Regions from separate parts of the Allobosea sp. genome, predicted to be linked through region 2. Evidence: predicted binding sites of a transcription regulator. Region 2 holds the regulator's gene; the other holds the start of a gene.

Region 1 (7,299 bases), 940 kb from region 2:
CCGGCCTGCACAGCCGCCGCCACGAGGCGGAGCTGCGCCTGCGCGGGGCGGAGGACAACCTGACCCGGCTGGAGGACGTGCTCGGCGAGATCGACGGGCAGATCGAGGCCTTGCAGCGGCAGGCCCGGCAGGCCGGGCGCTATCGCAGCCTCGCCGCCGATATCCGCCGCGCCGAGGCGATGCTTGGCCTGATCGCCATCGGCGACGCTCGCGCCCAGCAGACGCAGGCCGAGCATGTGCTGAAGGAGGCGGTCGGCGCCGTCGCCGATCAGACCGGCTTGCAGGCCGAGGCCGCGAAACGGCAGGCCATCGCCGCCCATGCGATGCCGGTGCTGCGCGAGGCCGAGGCCGCCGCCGCTGCCGCGCTGGTCAGGCTGAAGCGCGGCCTCGACGAGCTCGAGGCCGAGGATCGCCGCGCCCGCCAGCGGGCGGAGGAACTGGGGCGGCGCCTTGCCGAATTGCAGGCCGATCTCGCGCGGCAGGAGACGATCGGGCGCGACGCCGCCGGCAGCCTCGCCCGGTTGTCCGGGGAGGGCGCGGCGCTCGCCCGCGAGGGCGAGGGTGCCGGATCGGACGCCGAAGCTGCGGCCGGGGCCGAGCGCGCGGCGGACGAGGCCCTCGCCGTGGCCGAAGCCGGGCAGGCCGCCGCCCAGGCGGCGCTCTCCGATCTCGCCGCGCGGCGGGCGGCGCTGGAAGGCGCGCTGCGGGAGGCCGGCCAGCGCCAGGGCCGCACCATGGCCGAGCGCGACAGGCTGGTCCACGATCTCGAAACCCTCGACGCCTCCGATGCGAAGGCCCGGCTCGACGCGCTGCGCGAGGCGCTCGCCGTCGCCGAAACGGCGCTGAAGCGAGCCGATGCCGAGGCGGGCGCGGCACGCGCGGCGGTCGCCTCCGCGCGCGAGCGCGAAGCCGCGCGGCGTGGCCCTCTTGCCGAGGCCGAGCGCAGGGCGCAGCGCCTCGACACCGAGATCGGCACGCTGCGCAAGCTCGTCGCCCCGGCGGCGGGCGATCGCTGGCCGGCGATCCTCGATGCGGTCAGCGTCGCCAAGGGCTATGAAATCGCGCTCGGCGCGGCGCTGGGTGACGATCTCGACGCCTCGACCGAGACGGGCGCCCCCGCGCATTGGAGCGATACCGGCGAAGGCGCGGACGACCCCGCCCTGCCGGCGGGCGCCGAGCCGCTCGCCACCCATGTCGCGGCGCCCGCCGCGCTGCTGCGGCGGCTCAGGCAGATCGGCATCGTCACGCCCGAGGCGGGCGAGGCCTTGCGGCCGGCGCTGAGGCAGGGCCAGGTGCTGGTCTCGCGCGCGGGCGATCTCTGGCGCTGGGACGGCTTCACCAGCGCGGCCGACGCCCCTTCGCCCTCCGCCCGGCGGCTCTCGGAGAAGAACCGCCTCGCCGATCTCGAAGGCGCGGCACAAGCGGCCCGCGAGGCAGCGGAGGCAGCGCGCCGGACATTGGACGCCGCGAGCACCGCGGCGCGGCAGGCGGCCGAGGCCGAGACAGCGGCGATCGAGGCGGCGCGGCTGGCGCGCCGCGCCGTCGATCAGGCCCGCGGGCAGCTGACGCTGGCCGAGCGCGCGGCGGCCGAGACGCTGGTGAAGCGCTCGACGCTGGCCGAGGCGATCAAGCGCCTTGGCCAGGCGGTCTCGGAAGCGACGCAACAGGTCGCCGCGCAGGAGGCGGGGCTTTCACTCCTGCCGGCCCCGGCCGCGCTGGAGAACAGGCTGCTCGAGGCCCGGCTGCTGTTGGGGCAAGCCCGTACCGCCGCCTCCGATGCCCGCGCGCGGGTCCAGACCCTGGCCCGGGAAGCGGAATTGCGCGCCCGCCGTCGCGAGGCCGTCGCCGCCGAGATCCGGGCCTGGGAGGAGCGCGCCGCGGCAAGCCTCCAGGCTGCCGCTGAGACCCGCCGCCGGATCGAGGCCGCCGATGCCGAGCGCAAGACCCTCCTCGATGCGCCCGACAGCTTCCTCGTCGAGCGGCGCCGCCTCGTCGCCGAAATCGATGGGGCGGAAGGCGCGCGCCGCGCGGCGGCCGACCGGCTCGCCGCCGGCGAGACCGCGCTGGCGGAGGCCGACCGGCAGGCGCGGCTTGCGCTCGAAGGGCTTTCGGGCGCCCGCGAGCGCCGCGCCTCGGCCGAGGCGCGGCTCGAAGCCGCCCGCCAGCGCCTCGCCGACATCGTCCGCCAGATCCAGGATGGCCTCGATACCGGCCTCGACGGGCTGCAGGCGATCGCCGGCGTCAAGCCGGGCGACGGCCTGCCGGAACCGGAGGCGATCGAGCGGCGCCTCGTCAATCTCAAGGGCGAGCGCGAGCGGCTCGGCGCCGTCAACCTGCGCGCCGAGGACGAGCTTGTCGCGGTCAAGGCCAAGCGCGAGGGGCTGTCCGGCGAGCATGACGACCTGACGGAGGCGATCCGCCGCCTCAGGCAGGCGATCGGCGCGCTCAACCGCGAGGGGCGCGAGCGCCTCGCCGCCGCCTTCACCGTCGTCGACGGTCATTTCCAGCGGCTGTTCGGCGTCTTGTTCGGCGGCGGCGAGGCCGAGCTCAGGCTGGTGGATTCGGAAGACCCGCTCGATGCCGGGCTCGAGATCTTCGCCCGCCCGCCCGGCAAGAAGCCGCAGGTGATGACGCTGCTCTCGGGCGGCGAGCAGGCGCTGACCGCGATCGCGCTGATCTTCGCGGTGTTCCTGACCAACCCCTCGCCGATCTGCGTGCTCGACGAGGTCGACGCGCCGCTCGACGACGCCAATGTCGAGCGCTATTGCGACCTGCTCGCCGAGATGGCGCGGAGCACTGAGACCCGCTTCATCCTGATCACCCACAACCCGATCACCATGGCGCGGATGCAGCGGCTGTTCGGCGTGACCATGATCGAGCGCGGGGTCAGCCGCATGGTCTCGGTCGACCTCGCCACGGCGGAGGCCATCCGCGAGGCGGGTTGAGGGCGGCGCTCAGAACAGGCTGAGCTGCGCCTTCTCCTTCTGCGGCTTGACGAAGAGATCGGTCCGCAGCCGCCGCCGCGCCGCGTTGAAGCCGATCCGCTCGGCCGCCATCTCGAAGCGCCGGCCGATCATCCAGGCATAGGGGCCGGAGCCGACCATGCGCTGGCCCCATTGCGAATCGTAGTCCTTGCCGCCGCGCGTCGAGCGGATCAGCGACATCACGTGCCTGAGCTTGTCGGGATGATGCGTCAGGAGCCATTCCTGCACGATGTCGCGGACCTCGAGCGGCAGCCTGAGCAGAACGTAGCCGGCGCCCTCGGCGCCCGCCGCCTTCGCCGCGTCGAGGATGCGTTCGATCTCGTGCTCGTTGATCGCCGGGATGATCGGCGCGACCAGGACCGAGACCGGGATCCCGGCCTCGGCCAGCCGCCGGATCGTCTCCAGCCGCTTCGCGGGCGAGGCGGCGCGCGGCTCCATGCCGCGCGCGGTCTTCGGATCGAGCGTCGTCACCGAGAGCGCGACCTTGACCAGCCCCTTCTCCGCCATCGGCGCCAGGATATCGATGTCGCGCTGCACCAGCGCCGATTTCGTCACGATGCCGACCGGGTGGTTGAAGGCTGAGAGCACCTCGAGGATCGCGCGCATGACCTTGAGCTTCCGCTCGATCGGCTGATAGGCGTCGGTATTGGTGCCGATGGCGATGGTGCGCGGCTGGTAGGACGGCGCGGACAGCTCCTTCTCCAAAAGCGCCGCGGCATCGGGCTTCACCGTCAGCCTGCTCTCGAAGTCGAGCCCCGGCGAGAGGCCGAGATAGGCGTGGGTCGGCCGGGCGAAGCAGTAGACGCAGCCATGCTCGCAGCCGCGATAGGGATTGATCGAGCGGTCGAAGGAGATGTCGGGCGAGGTGTTGCGCGTGATGATGCTGCGCGCCTTCTCATAGGCGATCTCGGTCTGGAACGGCGGCAGCTCGCCCAGCGACCCCCAGCCGTCATCCTCCGCGATGCGTTCCTCGGCCTCGTAGCGCCCGCCCGGATTGATCGTGGCGCCGCGCCCGCGCCGCCTCTCCGCGTCGACGCGATCGCCGGCACGGGCCGTCGCCGGGAAGGGCCGTGGGGTGGGTCTGGCCTGTGGCATGGCTTTTCGAACCGGGGCGGCGCCGGGAATCGGCGCCTTCTGGTCCGTTTTAGAGTGAACATAACAAGAACAAAAGGCAAGTGGCGGGATTGTGGCATGCTGCAATGCGGCATAGGATTTCGCTCATGCTCACGGCTGTGATCCGCGGCGATGGTTCCCCCGAGGCGCTCGCCGCGACGCTCTCCATCCTGATTCCGGCGGTCGCGGAGGGGCTTCTCGGCCATGCGGTGATCGTCGACACCGCCGGAACGTTGGCGGCGCGGCGGACCGCAGACGCGACCGGCGCGCATTATCTGCGCGCCGATCCGGGCCGGGCCTGGCAGGATGGCGCGGCCCATGCACGCGGCGAGCGCCTGGTGCTGTTCGATGCCGGCGACGCGCCGCAGGCCCATTGGGTGCAGGTCGTGGAGCGCCATCTCTCGCTCGCGCCGCAGCGGCCGGGGCTGATTCCGCTCAGCGGGATCGCCGCATCCCTGCGCGAGCGGGTCCTGTTCGCCCTCGGTGGCCGCGGGCTTCGGCCGGGGCTGGTCCTGCCGAGGACGATGGCGGCGGCCGGCCGCCTCGACCGCGCCCCCGTCCGGCTGCCGGTCCTGCGGGAGCGGGCCGGTTAGGCCATGCGCGAAATGCATGGCGGAGTGCATTCTAGCCAGGGTATTGTGCAATGCAGCATAAGTTCATAGCTTAACGAACGCCAAAAGCGGCTCCTCAGACATCGAAAGGAGAGATCCATGCTTGAACGGCACGATTCCCGTCGCGCGCTTGAGACCGAGCGCGAGGAGGACGAGCGCGAGGAAGAGCAGGAGGGCGACGATACGTTCTCGCCGCGCGCGCATCAGGACGGATTCTGGAGCTAGAGCGTCGGACCGGGAAGTGGAAGCCACGGTTCGGAAAATCCGAAGCTGAAACAAGAAGATAGATCGTCACGTCGCGTCCGGTGGGACGCCTGGCGATCCAGGATCGGGCGCCCGCCAAAACGAAACGGAGGGCTGCAATGAGCCCTCCGCGTCAAAAAATCCGGAAATTGTGCGGACCGCCGTCACCAGCGGTCGTAGCGGGGGCGGCCATAGCCATAGGGCGGCGGGCCGCCGGGGCGGGGGCGGTAACCCTGGTCGAAGCCACGGCCGTAGCCGGGTCCGGGACCATAACCCGGCCTGGGGCCCGGGCCGTAGCCGGGACCACGGCCGCGACCGGCGCCGTAGGCAGGCCCGCCCTGGCGCTGCCGGTTCAGGTTCTGCTGGATGATCATCATCCGCTCGCGCTTGGCCGCGCTGGCGGTGAATTCGACCGCCTGCCTGTCGAGCTGATGCGCGATGGCCGGCGCGAGCGCTTCGCTGGCCGGCGTGGCCGAAGCCGTTGTCGCCGCTGCGGCGGCGCTGGCGGCGATCGCCGCGGCGATCAGGAAACGACGCATGGAATTCTCCTTCTGGCTCATGTTCCGCAATCTAGCCCGGTGAAGAGTAACGCGGGATGAACGGAACGGTTCGGCCGGAGGATTGCGCTACACCTGGTTGCGGAAGGTGTCGCAACTCTGCATCGAGCCGGACTGGAAGCCGGTGTTGAACCACTTCATGCGCTGGGTCGAGGAGCCGTGCGTGAAGGAATCCGGCACGACCACGCCCTGCGCCGCCTTTTGCAGCTTGTCGTCACCGATGGCCGAGGCGGTCCGCATCGCCTGCTCGATGTCGCCCTGGTCGAGCCGGCCCATCGCCTGGATGTTGTGCGCCCAGACGCCGGCGAAGCAGTCGGCCTGCAATTCGATGCGCACCGAGATCGCGTTGGCGTCGCGCTCGGAGGAGCGCTCGCGCAGCTGGTTGGCCTTGGGCAGGATGCCGAGCAGGTTCTGGATGTGGTGGCCGACCTCGTGGCCGACGACATAGGCATAGGCGAACTCGCCGCCGCCGCCGAGCTTGCGCTGCATCTCCCGGAAGAAGGAGGTGTCGAGATAGACCTTCTTGTCGGCCGGGCAATAGAACGGCCCCATGGCGGCCTGCGCCGTGCCGCAGCCGGAGCGGTCGACGCCGTTGAACAGCACGAGGCGCGGCGGCTGATAGCGGGTATTGGCCTGCTGCGGCAGGATCTTGGACCAGATGTCCTCGTTCTGCGCCAGCACGGCCGAGACGAAGCGGCCCATCTCGTCCTGCGGCGGGCCGGAGGAAGGCTGCGCCTCCTGCGCCTGCCGGCCTCCACCGATGCCGCCGAGCATCTCGGCGCCGCCGATCAGCAGGCGCGGATCGATGCCGAGCGCCCAGCCGAGCAGGCCGAGCACCACCATCGTGCCGATTCCGACGCCGCCGCGCCCGCCGGGCATGCCGGCGAAGCCGCCGCCGCTGCCGCGCCTGTCCTCGAGGTTTTCGGACTGGCGGTAATCTTTCCACTGCATGAAGGCGTCCCCGGCGAAGCTCCCCGCAATGTCGCCAAGAGAGCCGGGGAACTCAAGTCGTCTTTGCAAGGCGGTTCCTGAACGCCAGCTGACCGCGGCGGTTCCGGAACCGGATCAGCTTTCCCCCAAAGCTGCCTTCAGCGCGCGCAGGTCGCGCCAGCTCAGGCGTTTGTCGAGCGGGCGGCGCAGCAGATAGGCCGGGTGCAGCGTCGCGATGGCGCGGATACGCCGCGTGCCGGTGTCGTATTCCACCCATTTGCCGCGCGATCGCAAGATGCCGGTGAAGCCGAGCAGCCCCTGCGCCGAAGGGCCGCCGACGCAGACCAGGATGTCGGGATCGGCGAGCTCGATCTGGCGCTGGATGAAGGGCAGGCAGATCGCCACCTCCTGCGGGGTCGGCGTGCGGTTGCCGGGCGGGCGCCAGGGCAGCAGGTTGGCGATGTAGACGTCCTCCTTCCGGCTCAGCCCGATCGCCGCCAGCATGCGGTCGAGCAACTGCCCCGAGCGCCCGACGAAGGGCAGGCCGAGCCGGTCCTCGTCGGCGCCCGGCGCCTCGCCCACCATCATCACCCGGCCTTGCGGGTTGCCGTCGGCGAAGACCAGGTTCTTGGCCGTGGCCTTGAGCGCGCAGCCCTCGAACCCGGCCATGGCGGCCTTCAGCTCGTCGAGCGTGCGCGCCTCGCGGGCGAGCGCGCGGGCACTCACCGTCGCATCGTCCGGCGCGGTCGCGGCCGCGGGCATCGGCCGTGCCGGCGCCGCCGGCCGGCCCGGCAGCGGGCGAAGCTGCCCGGCGGCGCGCGGGGCGGATGGGAGGGGAGCCGCTTCGGCGAAATGGTTGCG
Region 2 (7,299 bases):
ACCGCGACCTGCGCAGCTTCAACGTCGATCTCGCGGTGACGGAACGGCTGGCGCCGCGCGTGCCCGCCGGCCGGATCGTCATTAGCGAAAGCGGCATCTTCAGCCATGCCGACATCGCCCGGCTCAACCGGGCGGGCGTGAACAGCTTTCTCGTCGGCGAGAGCCTGATGCGGCAAGCCGACGTGACCGCCGCGACGCGGGACCTGCTCGCCGGCAAGGCCGACGCGGCGTGAGCAGGCTCAGCCATCTCGACGCCCAGGGTGAGGCGCATATGGTCGATGTCGGCGGCAAGGCCGAGACGGTGCGTCTCGCCATCGCCGAAGGCAACGTCGTGATGGCGCCGGAAACCATCGCGATCGTGCGCGACGGCAACGCCAGGAAGGGCGACGTGCTCGGCACCGCCCGGCTAGCCGGCATCATGGCGGCGAAGCGCACGCATGAGCTGATCCCGCTCTGCCACCCGCTGCTGCTGAGCAAGATTGCCGTCGATCTCACCATCGACGAGGCGCTGCCGGGCGTGCGCGTGCGCGCCGAAGTCAGGATGAAGGGCCAGACCGGCGTCGAGATGGAGGCGCTGACCGCCGTCTCCGTCGCCTGTCTCACCGTCTACGACATGGTCAAGGCCGTCGACCGGGCGATGCGGATCGAGGCTATCCGCCTGCTGCGCAAATCCGGCGGCCAGTCCGGCGATTACGAGGCGAAAGAGTCCTGATGGCGCTCACCCCGGTCCCCGTCGCGCGCAAGGCGCTGCTCGAGAGCATCCCGGGGCCGATGGGAGCGGAGACCCTGCCACTCTCCCAATGCGCCTGGCGGGTGCTCGCCACCGAGGTCGAGGCGCTGAGGACCCATCCGCCCTTCGCCAATTCCGCCATGGACGGCTATGCCGTGCGCGGCGACGAGATGGCGCAAGGCGTTGCGCTCGCCGTGATCGGCGAATCGGCCGCCGGCCGGGCTTTCGAGGGTGCGGTCGGGCCGGGTGAGGCGGTGCGCATCTTCACCGGCGCGCCGATGCCGCAGGGCGCCGACACGATCCTGATCCAGGAAGATGCGGACGGCGTCGGCAGCCCGGCGATCCGCGTGCGCGTGCCGCCCGCGAAGGGCCAGTTCCTGCGCGCTGCGGGGCTCGATTTCCACAAGGGCGACGTCCTGCTGCCGGCCGGGCGCGTGCTCGACGGCGCGGCGCTCGGGCTCGCCGCCGCGATGGGGCACCCGGCCCTGGCCGTCCGGCGCAAGCCCAGCGTCGCGATCCTCGCCACCGGCGACGAGCTGGTGGCGCCGGGCGAGCCGGTGGGGCGCGACCAGATCGTCGCCTCGAACTCGTTCGCGCTCGCCGCGCTGGTCGAGAAGGCCGGCGGCAGCGTGCTCGATCTCGGCATCGCCCGCGACGACCATGCCGACCTCGCCGCGAAGATCGCGCAGGCGCGGGCAGCCGAGGCCGATGTGCTGATCACGCTCGGCGGCGCCTCGGTCGGCGCGCACGACCTCGTGCACGAGGCGCTGACGCGGGCGGGCATGGCGCTCGGCTTCTGGAAGATCGCGATGCGGCCGGGCAAGCCGATGATGACCGGGCGCCTCGGTCCGATGGTGGTGGTCGGCCTGCCCGGCAACCCGGTCTCCTCGATCGTCTGCGGCCATCTCTTCGTGCTGCCGCTGATCGAGGCGCTGCTCGGCATCACTGACGCCGGCCGCGACCGCAGCATCCCCGCTTTGCTCGGCCGCGACCTGCCGGGCAACGACGCGCGCGAGGATTACCTGCGCTCGGAGCTTTCGCTGACGCCGGAAGGCTGGGTCGCGACGCCCTTCGGCCGGCAGGATTCCTCGATGCTCGGCACGCTGGCGCGGGCGCAGGCGCTGACGATCCGCCCGGCCTATGCCCCTCCGGCGAAGCAGGGCGACCCCTGCCGCATCCTGCCGCTACGGTAGCTGCTTGCGGAACACAAGCAGAACGCGTATGGTGTTCGTGCTTTGTTTCGAATCTCTTCCAGGGGCCGGCGGGGACCATGCTGACACGCAAGCAACACGAACTCCTGCGCTTCATCCAGGAACGCTTGCGCGAGAGCGGCGTGCCGCCCTCCTTCGACGAGATGAAGGACGCGCTCGACCTGCGCTCGAAATCCGGCATCCACCGGCTGATCATGGCGCTGGAGGAGCGCGGCTTCATCCGCCGCCTGCCGAACCGGGCGCGCGCGCTCGAGGTCATCAAGACGCCGGAAGGGCTCGGCGCACCGCAGCCGCGGCAGCGCTTCAGCCCGGCCGTGGTCCAGGGCGGCCGAGGCGCTGAGCCGGCTTCCGCCAGGCCGCGCCCCGCGGCAGCGGCGGAGGAGGACGGCCGGCGCGCCGTCGCCATCCCCGTCATGGGCCGCATCGCCGCCGGCACGCCGATCTCGGCGATCCAGAGCCGCAGCCACACCGTTTCGCTGCCGCCCGACATGCTGGGCTCCGGCGAGCATTACGCGCTGGAGGTGCGCGGCGATTCGATGGTCGAGGCCGGCATCCTCGACGGCGATACCGTCATCATCCGCAGGCAGGACACGGCCGATACCGGCGACATCATCGTGGCGCTGATCGACGACGAGGAGGCGACGCTGAAGCGGCTGCGCAAGCGCGGCTCCGCGATCGCGCTCGAAGCGGCGAACCCGGCCTACGAAACCCGCACGCTCGCCCCCGACCGGGTCAAGATCCAGGGGCGGCTGGTCAACCTGATGCGGCGTTACTGAAGGCGATCGGTCGCCATCGGGGCTGGGCGACGGCCCCCGGCTTGATCGGCAACGCCTACAAGGGGTCCGGATCGCCATCGGCGGCATCGGCCGATGGCCGAGGGGCTGCAGCCGGCGGGGCCGCAGGCGCCGGCTTGCCGCGGCTCCAGGGCCTTTCGGCGCCGGAGCGTTCCGCGGCATGGCTGCTCCAGCCCTTGGATGCGCGGTAGAGCGAGGTCGCGCCGCCGCGCGAGAGCGTCATCCGCTCGATCAGCTGCGCCTTGCAGGCCCCACTCCAGGGGGTGGCGGTGACGACGAGGTCGGCCCGCTGGCAATCCTCGACGATCGCCAGCCGGTCGCGCGCATAGGAGACCGTGCGCCGGTCTGCCGTCCGGGCGATGCAGGCCAGCCTGTCGCAGGCGATGCCGGCCCTGAGCGAGGGATCGTCGGGCGAGCGGGCGTCGCCATCGGCGGCGAGCCATTGCTGGAGGACGAAGCGGCTGGGCTTGCCGGCGATGGCGAGGCGCCCGTCGGGCCCACGCACCGCCAGCCCCGCGCCGTCGCGCTCGATCAGGATCTCGGGCCGCTCCGGCTTGCCGGCTATCGCGACGCCGAAGACCAGTGGCAACACCGCAAGCCAGCGCCAGGCGGTCGTCCAGAGCGTCAGCCACAAAAGCGCCAGCGCGAAGCAGCCCAGCACCGCCGGACCGAACGCCGCGACCGTCACCGTGGAATGGTCGATGGTCGCGACCCAATGCGCCACGCTGAGCACCGCGTCGGAGGCGAGCCCCATCAGCGCCCAGGCCGGCCAGTCCAGCCCGAACGGGTAGGCGAGCACGCCGAACACCGCCGCCGGCATCACGAAAAGCGAGACGAAGGGCAGCGCCATGGCGTTGCCGAGCAGGCCGAAGGGGTTGAAGGTCTGGAAATGATAGGCGCCGAAGGGTGCGGTGGCGGCGGTCGCCAGCAAGGTGGTGACGACGATGCCGAGCGCCGCCGTCGCGATCGGCCCAAGCGGCCAGGGCAGCGCCGGCGGCGGATTCGTGCGCTCGCGCCCCTCCCAGCGCTCGGCGAAGGCGATCAGCGCCGCGACCGCGCCGAAGGACATCTGGAAGCTCGGTCCCAGCAGCGCGTCGGGCTCGCGCAGCAGCACGATCATGGCGGCGATCGCGAGGTTGCGCATGCTGAGCGCCGTACGGTCGACCAGGATCGCGCCCAGCATCACCAGCGTCATGATCAGCGAGCGCTCGGTCGCGACGTCGCCGCCGGAGAAGATGCAATAGCCGGTCGCGCCGAGCATGGCCGCCAGCGCCGCGAGCTTCTTCACCGGCCAGCGCAGCGCCGCGGTCTGCGACAGGGCGAGGAGCGCGCGCACCAGCGCGAAGATCGTCCCGGCGGCGAGCACCATGTGCAGCCCGGAGATCGAGACGATGTGGTAGATGCCGGCGGCGCGCAGATCGTTGTTGGTCGCCTCGGTGATCAGGCCGCGCTTGCCGGTGACGAGCGCGGCGGCGACCGCCCCGCCCTGTCCGCCCGCGACCTCGGCGATGCGCCGCGTCAGGGCGTTGCGGGCGCGGTCGATCGTCGCGTCGACGGTCAGGCGCGTCGGCGGGGGATGAGGCGGCGGCGCGAGCGCGATCTTGCCGGAGACGCTGCCGACGGCGCCGATCCCGCGGAAGAAGGCATCGCGGCCGAAATCATAGCCGCCGGCCCTGGCCGGTCCCGGCGGGGGCAGAAGCCGCGCCGTGGCGAGGATGTGGTCGCCCGGCGCCACGGAACCCGCCCGGATGTTGACACGGACCCGCTTCGGCCGCTCGCCCGCAGGCACCCCGGCGATATCCGTGACCAGCAGCACGAGCCGCGCCCCGCCGCCATCGCGGGTTTCGACGCTCTCGACGAAGCCGGAGAGCTTGCCGATGCGCGCCCGCTCCAGCATCGGCGCGGCGACATCGGCGGTGCGCCAGACCCCGGCGGCGAAGCCCGTGAAAGCCGCCGCCGCGGCGAGACAGGCCATCGCGGCGTAACGGCGCAGGCGCAGCGCGAAGGCGAGCGCACCGCTGAGCATAAGGCCGGCGAGCGGCGCCCACAGGGCGGGCTCCCGGTCCGCCGCGAAATAGAGCAAGATGCCGGCGCCCATCGCGACGGGCAGCCAGAGGAAAGGCCGGCGCCGCTCGGCCTCCAGCGCGAAGCCTTGCCGCAGATGCAGCCAGAGCCGTCCGAACAGGGGATCGAGGCGCACCGCAAGCGGGCGTGTGGCGCCCAGGCGGGCCGGCCAGGCACGGACCTGCGCGCCGCGCCGGCCTCGTCCCGGCCCATCCCCCGGCGGCGCCGGCTCCATCGCCCGCTCCTCCCCTGCCGGCCCTGCGATTTGACCGCTTAACCTTTCCGGCCAAGCCATGTTACAGGGCGCGCGCCGATTGTCATGCCACGATCTGCGCCCTTCCCGTTTCGCCCCCGGGCGGTCCCGCCGCCCGGCCGGAGTTTTCTCGCATGAGCAACGCCGTCGTCACGCGCTTTGCGCCCTCGCCCACCGGCTTCCTGCATATCGGCGGGGCCCGGACGGCGCTGTTCAACTGGCTCTATGCCCGCCGGCAGGGCGGCAAGATGCTGCTGCGCATCGAGGACACCGACCGGGAACGCTCGACCGATGCGGCGATCGCCGCGATCCTCGACGGGCTGAAATGGCTCGGCCTCGATTGGGACGGTGAGACAGTCTACCAGTTCCAGCGCGCCGGCCGGCATCGCGAGGTCGCCGAGGAGATGCTCGCCGCCGGCAAGGCCTATCTCTGCTACGCGACCCCGGCCGAACTCGAGGAGATGCGCGAGAAGGCCCGCGCCGAGGGCAAGCCGCTGCGCTATGACGGGCGCTGGCGCGACCGCGACCCGGCGACGGCGCCGGCCGGCGCGAAGCCCGTGATCCGCCTGAAGGCGCCACAGACCGGGGAGACGGTGGTGAACGACGAGGTGCAGGGCCGCGTCGTCTGGCAGAACGAGAACCTCGACGACCTCGTGCTGCTGCGCTCGGACGGCACGCCGACCTATATGCTGGCGGTGGTGGTCGACGATCACGACATGGGCGTCACTCACGTCATCCGCGGCGACGACCACCTGACCAACGCCGCCCGCCAGACGCAGATCTACCAGGCGCTCGGCTGGGACGTGCCGAGCATGTCGCATATCCCGCTGATCCACGGGCCGGACGGCGCCAAGCTCTCGAAGCGCCACGGCGCGCTCGGCATCGATGCCTATCGCTCGATGGGCTATCTGCCGGCGGCGCTGCGCAACTATCTGGTGCGGCTGGGGTGGAGCCATGGCGACCAGGAGGTCTTCTCGACGCAGGAGATGATCGACGCCTTCGGCCTCTCCGCGATCGGCCGCTCGCCGGCGCGCTTCGACTACGCCAAGCTGGAGAACCTCAACGGGCTCTATATGCGCCAGTCGGGCGATGCCGAACTGCTCGACGCGCTCAAGGTCATCCTGCCGGAGATCGGGCCGGCGCGCGGCCTCGGCTCGACGCTCCCGCCGGAGCTGGAGGCGAAGTTCCTCGCCGCCATGCCCGGGCTCAAGGAGCGCGCCAAGACGCTGGTCGAGCTCCTCGACTCCGCCTTCTATCTCCATGCCCGGCGGCCGCTGAAGCTCGACGAGAAGGCGGCCGGCCTGCTCGACGCGGCCGCGCGGCAGCGGCTGCCGCAGATCGCGGAGAAGCTCGCCGGCCTCGGTGACTGGGCGCCGGCGCCGCTGGAGGCTGCGGTGCGCGCCTATGTCGAGGAAAGCGGGCTCAAGCTCGGCCAGGCGGCCCAGCCGCTGCGCGCCGCGCTGACCGGCCGGGCGATGTCGCCGGGCCTGTTCGACGTCATGGCCGTGCTCGGCCGCGAGGAGACGCTGGCGCGGCTGGCCGACCAGGCGGCCTGAGGCGGCGCCGATAGCCGCGCAGCCATGAGCGCAGCGCGGCTCCAACCGCCTTTCGGCTCGGTTGAATGCCCTGCGCAAATGGTCTAGTGACGCGAGGTGCCTCGTGGCGCGGCAGCGCGGCCGGGCGTAGATATTGCTTGTAAATCAGTCACATGGTCCGCCTTCCTTGTTCCTTTTCGAATGAGGGATGCCAGGCGCGGAAGCGCCCGGAGGCGAAACCGGGGCTGAACGGCAGCGAGCCTTGAAAGGATCGGTATCGATGAGCGGAAACATCAGCCAGCTCCAGGTCGGCGACAAGACCGTCGACATGGCGATCAAGGAGGGGACGGTCGGCCCCGCCGTCATCGACATCGCCAAGCTCTATGCCCAGACCGGCATGTTCACCTACGATCCCGGCTTCACCTCGACGGCGAGCTGCGAGTCGCAGATCACCTATATCGACGGCGACGAGGGCGTGCTGCTCTATCGCGGCTACCCGATCGAGCAGCTCGCCGAGCATGGCGACTTCCTCGAGACCTGCTATCTGCTGCTCGAAGGCAGCCTGCCGACGGCCGCGCAGAAGGCCGATTTCGACTACCGCATCACGCGCCACACCATGGTGCACGAGCAGATGGCCCGTTTCTTCCAGGGCTTCCGCCGCGATGCGCACCCGATGGCGGTGATGGTCGCCTCGATCGGCGCGATGGCGGCC

What was found. The regulator LexA, encoded in region 2, represses DNA repair genes until DNA is damaged. The targets are predictions, from matches to a motif close to TGTTCNNNNTGTGTTCNG.
Region 1: the regulator LexA is predicted to act here: its motif matches at 4,134-4,151, upstream of M9917_RS15285 (PA0069 family radical SAM protein).

What each region holds. Positions count from the first base shown of each region.
Region 1 is NZ_JAMLIX010000002.1:71,906-79,204, forward strand. Features, by position in the region: gene M9917_RS15280 (chromosome segregation SMC family protein) at 1-2,945, shown strand, start outside; gene M9917_RS15285 (PA0069 family radical SAM protein) at 2,955-4,079, opposite strand; gene M9917_RS15290 (hypothetical protein) at 4,205-4,690, shown strand; gene M9917_RS15295 (hypothetical protein) at 4,808-4,933, shown strand; gene M9917_RS15300 (hypothetical protein) at 5,116-5,490, opposite strand; gene ypfJ (KPN_02809 family neutral zinc metallopeptidase) at 5,578-6,459, opposite strand; gene M9917_RS15310 (uracil-DNA glycosylase) at 6,574-7,299, opposite strand, start outside.
Region 2 is NZ_JAMLIX010000002.1:1,013,104-1,020,402, reverse strand. Features, by position in the region: gene trpC (indole-3-glycerol phosphate synthase TrpC) at 1-233, shown strand, start outside; gene moaC (cyclic pyranopterin monophosphate synthase MoaC) at 230-712, shown strand; gene M9917_RS19915 (molybdopterin molybdotransferase MoeA) at 712-1,923, shown strand; gene lexA (transcriptional repressor LexA) at 2,001-2,717, shown strand; gene M9917_RS19905 (ComEC/Rec2 family competence protein) at 2,773-5,034, opposite strand; gene gltX (glutamate--tRNA ligase) at 5,187-6,608, shown strand; gene gltA (citrate synthase) at 6,868-7,299, shown strand, end outside.